Linked DNA regions of Labilibaculum antarcticum. The protein of the gene in region 1 interacts with the protein of each later gene in a pairwise test. Links are inferred from orthologs where the notes say so. Each region holds a gene or a part of one and is shown in the gene's direction. Other genes may lie near its edges. The genes, in order: tsaE and rlmB.

What was found.
Region 2: the proteins of tsaE (region 1) and rlmB interact in binary tests that used the Escherichia coli proteins (3 or more experiments, as listed by UniProt). The link is inferred for Labilibaculum antarcticum from one-to-one orthologs.

The regions. Positions count from the first base shown.
Region 1 is NZ_AP018042.1:2,528,664-2,535,329, forward strand. What follows is about bases 1,785-4,476. They hold tsaE (tRNA (adenosine(37)-N6)-threonylcarbamoyltransferase complex ATPase subunit type 1 TsaE), read left to right. Parts: upstream 1,785-2,768; coding sequence 2,769-3,185; downstream 3,186-4,476. Other genes in these bases: porX (T9SS response regulator signal transducer PorX), read left to right, coding at 1,785-2,743; ALGA_RS10005 (alanine dehydrogenase), read left to right, coding at 3,273-4,476; ALGA_RS10010 (HAD family hydrolase), read right to left, coding at 4,462-4,476. In the rest of the region: porW (type IX secretion system periplasmic lipoprotein PorW/SprE), read left to right, coding at 1-1,105; more of porX, read left to right, coding at 1,190-1,784; more of ALGA_RS10005, read left to right, coding at 4,477-4,496; more of ALGA_RS10010, read right to left, coding at 4,477-5,325; ALGA_RS10015 (hypothetical protein), read right to left, coding at 6,225-6,666. UniProt on the Escherichia coli protein: Required for the formation of a threonylcarbamoyl group on adenosine at position 37 (t(6)A37) in tRNAs that read codons beginning with adenine.
Region 2 is NZ_AP018042.1:3,167,858-3,174,683, forward strand. The notes cover bases 2,003-4,854. They hold rlmB (23S rRNA (guanosine(2251)-2'-O)-methyltransferase RlmB), read left to right. Parts: upstream 2,003-2,984; coding sequence 2,985-3,725; downstream 3,726-4,854. Other genes in these bases: ALGA_RS12495 (DUF418 domain-containing protein), read left to right, coding at 2,003-2,972; ALGA_RS12505 (4Fe-4S dicluster domain-containing protein), read right to left, coding at 3,782-4,854. Outside these bases: ALGA_RS12490 (ABC-F family ATP-binding cassette domain-containing protein), read left to right, coding at 1-1,673; more of ALGA_RS12495, read left to right, coding at 1,731-2,002; more of ALGA_RS12505, read right to left, coding at 4,855-5,161; ALGA_RS12510 (3-oxoacyl-ACP synthase III family protein), read right to left, coding at 5,514-6,599. UniProt on the Escherichia coli protein: Specifically methylates the ribose of guanosine 2251 in 23S rRNA.

The DNA.
Region 1 (6,666 bases):
AAAATACAATTCGGAAAGTTACAATGACCGTGTATTTAAAGTGGACAGACTCTCTTTAAACAAAGATCAAATCATGGTTATGGTGAAAGGTTTAACGGGCAAACAAGATGCTTTAAATTACTTTCACGGAGTAATTACGAATGATAAGGCTTTTGCTGGCTTAGAGGATGTAGATTATCGAAATTTTGTGATTTCGGGTGCCAACTTTAAGATCTTCAAAAAAAATCAGGACGTTGAAGGTTATCTGGATTTTTATACCAAAAGCTATTTTAATATTGCCAGACAAGAAAGCAAAACTACCGTTAGAAGAAATGATAAATTAGTATCCGTAAATTCTAACTTGGATTCAACAAAGTTTGCTGTTAATTCTAACGACAATCATAAATTTATTCTTTTGGTGCCGGTACGAAAAGTGAATATTGGCAAATTACGAACAGATATTTTTAATCATGATAAAGATTTTACGGTCATAAGAGATCAGTATGATACCGATCTAAATATGATTGTTGTGAATAATGTTGGCTCTAAGTCGGAGGCAATGAATTATTTTAGAAATTTGATAAAGGATGAGTCAGTGTATGCTCAATTGGCAAATGTGGAATATCGAAATTTTGTAATTACCGAGGAAAATTTTAATAAATTTTATATCAGTAAAACACTATTTCCATATCTTGATTTCTTCAAAGAAAATTACCTGAATGATGAGACGGTTTCAGAGGTTAAGCCTATTGAAGAATTAGTTCAGGAAGGTATTTATACTTATAAAGAGGATACGCCACACTATTTTGCATTGGTTTATTCGACTGATAATGTTGATAAAAAACTGCTTTTAAACGGAATTAAAAAATACAACATAAAAACCTTAAAAATAGAGGTTCGCAGCTTGGATGAGAATCGGGAAATTCTTTTGGTTACCAACATGCGAAATAAAAAACAGGCCATGATGTATTTCAGAGCAATTGTTACGAATCGTATGCTTTTTGAACCGGTAGAGAAGGTCAACTATCGAAATTTTGTGATTTCTGATGAAAATTTAGATGTTTTTATGAAGGATGGCGATCCTGCTATCTACCTGGAATTCTTTAAGAAGTGGTATCTTAGGTAAATTTGGTGAAATAAAAGCAGGTGCTTTTCGTTACCACTAGTAGTAAGCCAGGTTGTTTCCTGGATGAAATTAAAATGAACGTTTGTGAAAGATATTACGATACTTTGGGTGGATGATGAGATTGAGTTGTTGAAACCTCATATTATTTTTTTAGAAGGGAAAGGATACATTGTAAAATCATGTAATAACGCTCATGATGCTATAGACATGGTTCGGGAGGATCATTTCGATTTGATTCTGCTTGATGAAAACATGCCAGGCATGAGTGGTCTGGAAGCCTTGGGTGAAATAAAATCGATCGATTCGGCACTTCCTGTTGTGATGATTACCAAGAATGAGGAAGAGGATATTATGGATGATGCGATTGGAAAGCAAATTTCTGATTACCTGATAAAACCTGTGAATCCAAAGCAAATATTGCTTGCCATTAAAAAAAATCTTGATAAAAAGAGATTGGTTTCGGAAAAAACAACCACAGCTTATCAGTCGCGATTCGGACAGTTGGGAATGGAGATTAATGATTGCCGCAATTTTACCGATTGGATGAAAATGTACCGGAAACTGGTGTTCTGGGAGTTGGAACTCTCCAATATTGAAGAGACGGGAATGGACGAAATTCTGCGCATGCAAAAGAATGAGGCCAACAATCTTTTTTCCCGATTTATAAAGAAGAATTATCTGACATGGCTTGAGCCAGATTGTAAAGAAAAGCCACTGTTAACACCTTCCGTATTCAAAGAAAAAGTTTACCCTTTGCTTGAAAAAGGACAAAAAGTAGCTTTTATTCTTATCGATAATTTACGCTACGATCAGTGGCAAACACTATATCCGGTAATTAACAATTACTATTCGGTGGTTGATGATGATATGTATTATTCCATCTTACCCACGGCAACGCAATATGCCAGAAATTCTATGTTCGCAGGTTTAATGCCATTGGACATTCAAAAGAAGCATCCTGGTTATTGGATTCATGAAGATGAGGATACAAGTAAAAATCTTCATGAAGAGGAATTTATTGGTTTTCAGTTGAAACGTGATTACAAGGACGTAAGCTACAATTACGAGAAAATAAATAACGAAAAAATGGGCGCTAAAGTGATGGAGAACATTAGCGCTATTCTGGAATCTCAATTGAGTGTTTTTGTTTACAATTTTGTGGATATGCTTTCGCATGCTCGTACAGAAAGCGATATGATACGTGATCTGGCTCCTGATGAGGCTGCTTATCGTTCTTTAACCCTTTCGTGGTTCGAACACTCGATGTTATTGGAATTGATTAAGAAGCTGGCCGAGAAGAATGTGAAGCTGATAATTACTACTGATCATGGTTCAATACGGGTTCAAAATGCTGTTAAGGTAATTGGCGACAGACAAACGAATGCAAACCTTCGATACAAGATGGGTAAGAATCTGAATTACAATCCAAAACATGTTTTTGAAGTAACGGATCCACGAAAAGCACTTCTGCCTCAGGTAAATGTAAGTTCTTCTTATATCTTTGCACATGGCGAGGACTTTTTGGTTTATCCGAACAACTTTAACCACTACAGTTCCTATTATCGAAATACCTTTCAGCATGGAGGAATTTCACTCGAGGAAGTTTTGGTTCCATTGATAACTCTGACTCCACGCTAGAAATTAGATATCAATTATTTTAAAAATGAGTGTATTAAAAATTAACTCCCTGAAAGAGATTAATGCCGTGGCAAAGGAATTTCTTTCACTGGTGGGAAGTAAGCGTGTATTTGCTCTTTATGGAGCAATGGGAGTGGGGAAAACGACCTTTGTAAAAGCCATTTGTGATGAAATGGGTGTAGAAGACACCATCAATAGTCCTACATTTTCGATTGTGAACGAGTATCATACTTCAAAAGAGGATATCATTTATCATTTCGATTTTTATCGGATTGAAGATGTGAAAGAAGCTTATGATTTTGGGTACGAGGATTATTTCTACAGTAATGCCATGTGCTTTATCGAATGGCCCGAAAAAATTGAATCTATTCTGCCGAATGATGCTGTAGCGGTTCTTTTTGAAGAAGAAAGTGATGGTAGTCGCACCATTACCATTCGTTAATCAAGGGATATGCATAATAGCAAAAAATTGTTTAAATTGTAGATTCATTAACTTGTTAAAATCTCTTTTAATATTACAATTTTGCATATGGCGCCACGAAGTCAAGGATCAAGGAATTTTCCGATTGGGCAAGAATTTTATCAGCCTAAAGAAGAAATGTTGGAAGTTGAACGCCGACGGAAACAGTTAGCAATCGGTATCCCAAAAGAAGAGAATAAAGGCGAAAATCGAATTTGTTTAACACCTCAGTCTGTCGAAGTTTTGGTGAATAATGGCCATGATGTAATGGTTGAGCGAGGCGCTGGTCTTGCTTCAAATTATACAGATAAAGAGTACAGCGATAATGGAGCTCTAATAGTTAATGCAAAGAGCGAGATTTATCAATGTGATGTGATCATGCAGGTTTCACCTTTTTCGTCTGCCGAAATTGATATGCTCCGAGGAAATCAAATCCTTTTTTCTGCTCTCCAAATAAAGAGTCAATGTGGTGAGAACATTCGCAAGTTAATGCAAAAGAAAGTGACTGCGATTGCGCTGGAATTGGTGAAGGATGAGCATGATTTTTTCCCGGTTGTTCGTTCCATGTCCGAGATTGCAGGAATTTCAGCCGTAATGATTGCTGGTGAATATTTAAGCAAGTCTCATGGAGGAAAAGGGGTCATGCTGGGGGGAATTACTGGAATAACACCAACCGAAGTGATTGTTTTGGGAGCAGGAACCGCTGCTGAATATGCAACGAGAGCTGCCAGCGGATTGGGTGCAATGGTGAAAGTGTTCGACGATTCAATTTATCGCCTTCGCAGATTGGAAGATCATTTAGGACATCGTGTTTTCACCTCAATTTTTCATCCTCATGTTCTTGAAAAGGCATTGGCTTCTGCCGATGTGGTAATTGGAGCCTTGCGCTACGAAAAAAATATAAGTGGTTTTATCGTTACCGAGGATATGGTTGCCAAGATGAAGCCTGGCTCAATTATTATCGACCTGAGTATCGATCAGGGCGGTTGTTTCGAAACCTCAATGATGACCACTCATAAAGATCCGGTATTTAAAAAGTTTGGTGTTTTGCATTATTGTGTACCCAACGTACCTTCTCATGTTGCCCGAACTGCCTCACTTGCTTTAAGCAATATTTGTTCTCCTTTGTTGTTGCAAATTGGACATAACGGAGGCGTTCATCAGTTTATTAAATACGATGTTGGCTTGCGTCATGGAACATATATTTACCGGGGAATCTTAACCAATCGCCGATTGGGCGATTCGTTTGGAATTTTGGCTAAAGATATCGATTTGTTGCTTGCTGCGATGTAGTTGGTGTTTCTAAGATTCTTTCAACAGCTTTCGCAAATCCATCTTCAATAACACTATCAGTTACCTGATATTTTAATCGTAATTCTTTGGGAGCATTGGCTACAACAAAACTGTGTTCACCCCAATCGAGCAGATCAAAATCATTGTAATCATTGCCTATTGCAAGCGATTCAGTGGCTTTAATTTGTAATTTGTTGCATAGCCATTGGCATCCTTGCCCTTTCGAAATGTGCTCAGGGAAAATCTCCATCCAAATGGATTCATGATCGAGTGGTGATGTGGCACGAATAATCTTGATATCAGTAAATTTTGTCTTTAACTCTTCAAACCAATCTACTCTATTAGGAAGTATGGCTAATATCTGACAAGCATCCCGTTTGGTGTCTTCCAGTTTACCTACCGGTGTAGAAAATTGCTTGTAGAGAGCCAGTCTTCTGTCAAAATCTAAATTTTTATTTCCAGTTTGATAGTACCAGAATTGATGATTCAATGGAATGGGATCTAGAATCATAAAATCAATCTCATGATCGATTAAAATTTTCGATAACTCCAAAACTTCTTCCGCTTCAATTTGTTGAGAGTAGATCAATTCCTTGGTGTCCCATTGCATGATGCCCGCTCCCGATGAGAAAATAAGATAATCAATCGGAAAATCTTCGGGCAATACCGCCAAAGCTGAATAAAGGGTTCTTCCCGTGGCAATCACCCTTATAATCTCTTTATCATGAAGACTCACCAGAGTATCGTAATCTTTTTTGCTAATGCTTCCCTGCGAAGGAAGCAAAGTGCCATCTAAATCAGTAACTACGATTTTTATTTTTGGAGTCATAAACGAAAGTTTTGGAAGAATTCTCAATTTACCGATTTAGATTGACAATTCGAAAAGAGATGATGGTTATATAGGGAAATGCATTTTCTTGATTTTCAAAAAGAAGACTCCCACCTCCCGCAAGTCTGCGACCTGTGGCGATTAGCGAGACGTAATAATCTCAATTACACAAATTCTTATTGCATTGGGTTTTCTTACTTGTAAAGTAGTTCTGAGTCGCATCATTACAAATATAGCAGTGCAAGAGATTATGCCAAAGGAAAAAGATTAATAGAAGTTGAGTTAGTTTAGACCACAAGTCACAGACATCCTGGAGGTGGTTGAGTCCACACTAAGGGAAGTACGTTAGGTTCCTATTTATATTGTTCTCTACCAGGTTTCACCTTCTCCCTACCCAAAATGAGTACAACATTCCTGTCCGTGATGGCCTGCCCGCTGTCCCTGAGCACCACCATTCTGTCCGTGAAGCGCTTTTCCACTGTCCGGGAAGACCTATTTCTTGTCCCTGAAGCACTCCGTCTTGTCCGGGATGATCTACTTCTTGTCCCTGAAACACTCCATCTTGTCCGGGATGACCCTCTTTGTGTCCCTGAGGGGCTTATCTTGAAATCGCTAAAGGGATTTAGGGGTAGGTTAAAAGGAAATTCTCTTCATCTTTTATTATGGCATATTTTAAGCGCCTAACTATTGCTCTTCTTAAATTGTTGTTAATTTTAGATGTTTCGTCCACTTACCCCAAACCCCTAAAGGGGCTTAAGGGTAGTCGTTTTTTTAGAGTTCTCTCAAATTAAATATAGCACGTTTGGAAAAGTCCCCTTTAGGGGATTGAAGCGAAGCGGAAATCGATGAAGTCCATTTAGGGGTAGAAAAGTGGAGAAGTCCAGGGGTAAGGTTAAGCCCTAAAAATAAGCCCTCACCTCCATACTGCCCACATGAATGGTTTTGCCGCCTTCGCTGTTGCGGCCATTGTACGAAACGCTCAATTGAAATAGTTTGCTAAGTTGTTGGTTGTAGCCCAGGCTCCAGGTTGTGTTGTTGCCCGGTAAAAAACCTTCCAGCATTTCGTAGGCTATCGAGCTGTTCGATTCGGAATTAAAATCAACCAGTAAATAGTTAAGCGTGGCCATTAATTGGCCGGTTTTGGCCAAGGAATATTGACAGTCGGCGCCTATGTTGTGCGTGTTCGATTTTTCAGTGGCTAAATCGTTTTCCTTGCTGTTGTAGGTGTAGTTCAATCCGAACTGAAAGGCCAATGTTGGTTGAAACTGAAGTTTCAATTCGTTTTTAATTTCCTTCAAAGAGTAATTTTTATCGGTAAACGATTCGTTGTTTAAGTTCTTC
Region 2 (6,826 bases), 640 kb from region 1 along the record:
AAGAGGTATTGGGCTTAGAAAAGGAAATTGCTGAAATTAATTTGGAGATTGCTGAGCGAACCGATTATGAATCGGAAGAGTACATGAAGCTAATAGAGCGACTTACTGATAGAAATGATCGCTACCATATGATGGGTGGCGAAAATATTGAGGCCGAATCGGAGCGTACTTTACTTGGATTGGGATTTTTAAGAAGTGACTTTGCCCGACAGACCAATGAATTTAGCGGGGGATGGAGAATGCGAATAGAATTGGCGAAAATTTTGTTGCGCCGTCCACATGTTTTTCTTCTCGATGAGCCAACAAACCATTTGGATATTGAATCAATTCAGTGGTTGGAGGATTTTTTGAAAACTTATCCGGGAGCAGTGGTATTGGTATCTCATGACAGGGCATTTTTGGATAATATCACTAATAGAACGGTTGAAATTTCTGTTGGTAAAATATATGATTATAAAGTTCCTTATTCTCAGTATGTTGTTCTACATGCTGAACGTCGCGAACAGCAACTCAAAACCTATCTGAATCAGCAAAAACAAATAAAAGATACTGAAGATTTTATTGAACGTTTTCGCTATAAGGCTTCAAAATCGGTTCAGGTTCAGTCTCGTGTTAAGCAACTGGAAAAAATTGACCGTATTGAGATTGATGAAGAGGACACTTCTCAATTGAGTTTGAAATTTCCACCAGCACCTCGATCGGGAGATTTGGTTTGTGAGGTGAAAAATTTAAGCAAGGCATATGGTGATCATTTAGTTTTAAATGAGCTTGAATTCGTTATTGAAAGAGGAGAGAAATTAGCTTTTGTTGGTAAGAATGGAGAAGGGAAGTCGACTCTGGTAAAAGTTCTGATGGACGAAATCGAATACACTGGTACTTGTAAGCTCGGACACAATGTTAAGATTGGTTATTTTGCTCAAAATCAAGCTCAAATGCTGAATGAGAACAAAACTGTATTTGAAACTATTGATGATGTTGCAGTTGGAGATGTAAGGACTAAAATTCGTAGTATTTTAGGTGCTTTTATGTTTCGAGGGGAGGATATTGATAAAAAAGTAAAGGTTTTATCCGGAGGAGAACGTTCTCGTTTGGCCATGATTCGTCTGCTTTTGGAACCGGTAAATCTTTTGGTTCTCGATGAGCCTACCAACCATCTGGATATGAAATCGAAAGATGTTTTGAAAGAAGCATTGAATCAGTTTGATGGCACGGTTATCGTAGTTTCTCACGATCGTGAATTTCTGAATGGTTTGTCTTCAAAGGTATATGAGTTTACTAATAAGAAGATAAAGGAGCATTTGGGGGGGATTTATGATTTTCTGCAAGCCAAGAAAATGGATTCTTTAAAGGAATTGGAAGTGAAGAATACTGTTGCTTCGGTTCAGGTTGAAGTTGCATCATCAGATAATAAATTGAATTATTTGGAGCGGAAAGAGATGAGTAAAAAGATTTCCAAAATGGAAAGAGCAATCTCAAATTCTGAAGAAAATATTGCCCGGTTTGAAGAGAAGATAGCCGAGATGGAAGATATGCTTGCAAATTCTGAGAACATTCAAGATCAGTCTCTGTTTGCAAAATATGAGAAAGCCAAAAAAGATCTTGAAAAAGAAATGTCCGATTGGGAGAATTTAAATGAAGAATTAGAGCTTCTTATCGCTGAGAAGGGAGAATAGTAAATTTTATTAATGAAATGTTGATTTTAGGATAATTACTATCTTAGAACAAAAACAATGACCTCGCTTTCTGCTACGCCAACATTTTTCAATGAAAGAATACGATCTCTGGATATTCTTCGGGGATTTGCTCTATTGGGAATTCTGTTGATAAATATTCAGTTATTTGCGCTTCCCAATGCTTCTTTTACTAACCCATCAGTAATGGGAGAGTTATCTTCTTCCGATTATTTCTCATATTATTTTGTGAATGTTTTTGTGGAACTAAAATTCATGACCATATTCTCCATTTTATTTGGTGCAGGCATCCTTTTGTTTATAAACAGGCTTAATGAAAGGGGCCTTGATGGTTCTAGATTTCATATTAGACGCATGATGTGGTTACTTTTGTTTGGGATGCTGCATGCTTATTTTATATGGTTTGGAGATATTCTGGTTGCTTATGCCATTGTGGGATTGATCGCTGTTTTGCTACGAAAGATGAAGGATAGTTGGAAAATTGTTATGTGCGCGGTACTATTCCTAATTCCAATGGGCCTTTTTTATATAGTAGGTAGTTCTTTTGAAAGTATGCCACCTGAAATGGCTAAAGAAGTAATGGCCGATTTTAGTCCTGGTCCGAAATTATTAACAGCAGAAATAGATTTGTATCAAGTAGGAAGTTGGTTTGATATTTTCGTGAAACGGGCTCAACTAAATATGAATTATCAAATAGGTTCATTTTTCATGCTGTCTTTATGGAGAACAACCGGAGTAATGCTATTAGGAATGGTATTACTTACCAATGGAGTATTAACAGCAAAAAAATCGAAGCTGTTTTATTTTTCTATGGCTATTTTAGGTATTGGCATTGGAACTTTATTTTCTAACGAAGGATTTCATCGCATTGTGGAGACAAAATGGGAGGTAATCCATTTTTTTAAATATGGCTATCAGTTCAATTATTTTGGTAGTTTATTTTCCTCATTGGGTTATATTGGCTTGATCATTTTGATTTATCAATTGAAAATCATGCAATTTTTGACAAAAGGTTTTGAAGCAGTTGGTCGAATGGCTTTTACGAACTACCTTTGTCAATCCATAATTTGTTCCATTATTTTTTATAGTTATGGTTTTGGAATGTTTGCACGTTACTCAAGAACAGAGTTATTGATTTGGGTTTTGTTAATCTGGACTTTTCAATTGATTTCTTCCACTATTTGGCTGAAATATTATAAAATGGGACCATTTGAATGGTTGTGGCGATATCTTACTTATAAGGAAAAACCACAATTGTCAATGAATGTAAAATACCAATAAGCAAATTAATCGATGGCTAAACAAAGACAAGAGATGTTGTTCGGAATCAGAGCAACAATGGAAGCAATAAAAAGTGAAAAGGAAATTGAAAAAGTATTGATCAAAACAGGATTAGCAGGTCCTTTGTTTCAAGAATTATTCGATTTGATCCGCGAAAAGGGTATTGAATTTCAGTTTGTTCCAGTGGAAAAACTGAATACTTTGGATCAGCATAATAATCAGGGAGTTGTAGCTTTAATTGTTCCAATTCCTTATCAGGAAATAGAAGAAATTGTACCTGAGTTATTAGCTCAAGGTAAAACACCTCTGCTACTTCTTTTAGATGAAATTACTGATGTGCGTAACTTTGGTGCTATTGCTCGTTCTGCTGAATGCGCTGGTGTGCATGCCATTGTAATTCCTTTTAAGAATTCAGCGAAAATCACGCCTGATTCTATTAAAACATCTGCCGGAGCTTTGTATAACGTACCCGTTTGCCGAGTTCAGAATTTGAAGACTCTTGTCCGATATTTGAAGAAAGAAGGAATTCGAATTGTAGCAGCAAGTGAAAAGGCTGAAAAAGTTTATACTGAAGGTGATTTTACATTGGCGACAGCAATTGTAATGGGATCGGAAGATGTAGGTATTGAAGATGCTTTGTTACGCTTGGCTGATGAGCAGGTGAAAATTCCAATTGTAGGTTCAATTCAATCGTTGAATGTATCTGTTGCGGCCTCCTTAATGATATACGAGGCGGTGAGACAAAGGAACTAGACTTCTATAAAATATAGATATGAACGCAGAAATTTAATTTCTGCGTTTTTTTTTAATTATGAATTCAAATTTGTTTTATTTTTTTGTGGAATCCAACTTGGCATATTTGCCGATTTGGGCTTTCTGCCATAAAAGAAATCATCTAAAGGAACTGCAATCCTTCTGAAAAGTGGCGAGTGTTTTATTCCCCATCGAATAGAATTGTGAAGTAAATTATTCGGATGAGAATATGGACAAGTTGCCATGCAACGGCCGCAATCGGTACCAGCCTTGCTCCAATAAGTAAAGCAACTTTCGGAATTTATTTGCCAGCGTTTTGTGCCATTTACTAATTTGGGCGAATCAAAAGAAATTGATTGACTTGGACAAACTTCAGCACATTTCATACATCGATTACAGAAATCGAGTAGACTGTTGTTTTTCTTCCATTTCATGTATGGTAATTCAAAATCAGTAGTCACAACCCCTAAACGAACTTGTGGTCCTTCTTTGGGTGTCATCAGCAAACCCATACGACCAATTTCTCCCAAACCTGCATCTCTTGCAACAAGAGGACACAAAACTTCATAATTACCATCGATATGAGCTTTTGCCGAGTAGCCTAAATTGCGCAGGAATTGCCCCATTTGTACCGCAATTCGTCCAGCTTCTAAATATTGTTGTCCCGATTCCATAACAATGGATGCCTGGGGTGCGGCAGCAACCATTTCTTGTGTCATCTCAACTGTAAAGGCAATTGCGTAGGCATGATGATTTGTTATTTCTTCTCCATATCGATCTCCTCTGCCTTTATGTGAGTAGTAATGGTAATCTGATAATTTAGTGAAGCCAACGTTTAGCGCTCCCAATTTCTTTCCCCAGTTTTCAAGGAAAATTAGCATTTTTTCTTGACTTATTTTCTCTTTAACCGGATTTACAGGACCATCAATCGCATTCTTGAATTGATCTACGGCAAAAAAACTTGCATTCGAAGCTGCATAAGCCATGCTGTTGTAAAAGATTGATTCTTTATTGAGTAATCCTGCTTCTTTTCGAAATTTACTGTCTAACTCTTCCTTATCGGGATGATTCTGGTAGTATTCCTTATATCTTTCCGTATCAACTTTTAACTCATTTCTTGAGAACATGATGTCTCGTTCGTCAATTTGGGTTTTTGGAAAATCACCGCAAATATTCTTAGTCGTTGTAAAAGGAATTGCAAATGCGAACAGGGTAAGAAGAAGATCAATACTTAGAACTAAAGCTGCTATTTCCCATGAATAATACCAGCAGAGGAGATAGGGAACCGGTAAAACCAGCGTAATTAAAAGAGCTCGGAAAGTGGCTCTTTTTTCATTCTCCCTCCAAAAGGTGATACTTGTATAAAGCAGACTCAAGAAGAATATAATGGCAATTACCAGACAAATAAGAATTGCTAAAGTGTATATTGAATGCATCAGATTAAATGTTTTTAGAGACTGAAAGGTAGTGGTATTTTTTCAGCTTGTTTTCCTTCACATCTAATTTGGATTATTTCTCCGGCAGGATGGTTTTCCTTAAAAAAGAATTACCCGAATCAAACGAATTTGATCGGGTAATTATCTATAGTAATATTAGGGTTAGAATGCAGTTTGATTCTGACTTCTGAATATCGTCTTTCTCCTCTATCTCCTAATTCCCTTGCATATTTCAGATTCAGCTCTGCTAATTTGCTAAATTTAATTCTCGAATACAAGCCATTTTTAAAATCTTTTTAAAAATGATTAAAAAAAGAAGTATTTATCATTTTAGAGGATTAAATACAATGAATTAAACCTTATATAGGAAAGCGTTAATGCTCATGCCGGCACCAACCGAAGCAAAAACAATATAATCACCTTCATTAAGTTTATGATCTTCTAATTTGCCTTTTGAAATTTGATCGTAAAGAATTGGTACAGTACCTACTGAATTATTCCCCATTTCTTTAATGATCATTGGCATGATGTTTTTAGGAACAGTTTTTTCCTGATACAAACGGAATAGTCTTTTGGCAATGGCCTCATCCATTTTTTCGTTGGCCTGATGAATAAGGATTTTTTTGATGTCCTTAATATCCAATCCAGCTTTGTCAATACATTCCTTTACTACACCAGGAACATTGGAAATGGCATATTCGTAGATTTTACGACCATACATTTTAATAAAAAGACTATTGCTGTTTCCCGCGAAATCAGGATTGTCTGAAATGTCTGCACGCAAAAAGAAAGCTTCACTAATGGTGTCAGTTCTCATAGCATGAGATAAAATCCCCGATGCTTCTTCTGCTTCACATGCTTCCAATATTGCAGCACCTGCACCATCAGAATAAATCATACTGTCTCTGTCGTGCGGATCACAAACTCTTGATAAGGTTTCTGATCCAATTACCAATACTCGTTGAGCATCGCCCGATTTGATATAGTAATTCGCTTGAATCATACATTGAATCCAACCCGGACATCCGAATAAAACATCGTAAGCTATCGTTTTAGGATTCTCAATTTGAAGAAGATTTTTAACTTTTGCAGCTAAACTAGGCAATTGATTTGTTAGCGTAGAGTTTGGTTTAACATCCCCAAAATTGTGAGCAACTATTATATAGTCTAAACTTTCTTTATCTATTTTAGATGATTCTAAAGCATCCTTTGCTGCTAAATATGCAAGATCAGAGTTTACCTGATCATCAGAGGCATATTTTCTCTCCGTAATTCCGGTAATGTCTTTAAATTTTTCTATTATTACCTCGGAAGATGTTTCAATTTTCTGGCCATTTGGTTCGAAAAATTCATGATTCAAAAAATGCTCATTTTTAACTTGAACGGTTGGGATATAACTACCTGACCCAACAATCTTCGAAAATCTTTTGGTACTCATTGTTATTGTTTTCGTTTCAAATAATACATGTACCACTACTTTTAGGCACAAAAAAGGTTCTTAAGAGACAATTTCTTTATGTTCGAAAGATCTGATTTTATTAATAAGTCGTAAGATCAACTTACTTTAAGTTGCGTGTGCTAAGGTAAATATTTATTTTAAAAATGATGTTTTTTCTACTAAATTTCGAACCTATAACAAGCTGTTTGGATAAGTCTGCAATAGTC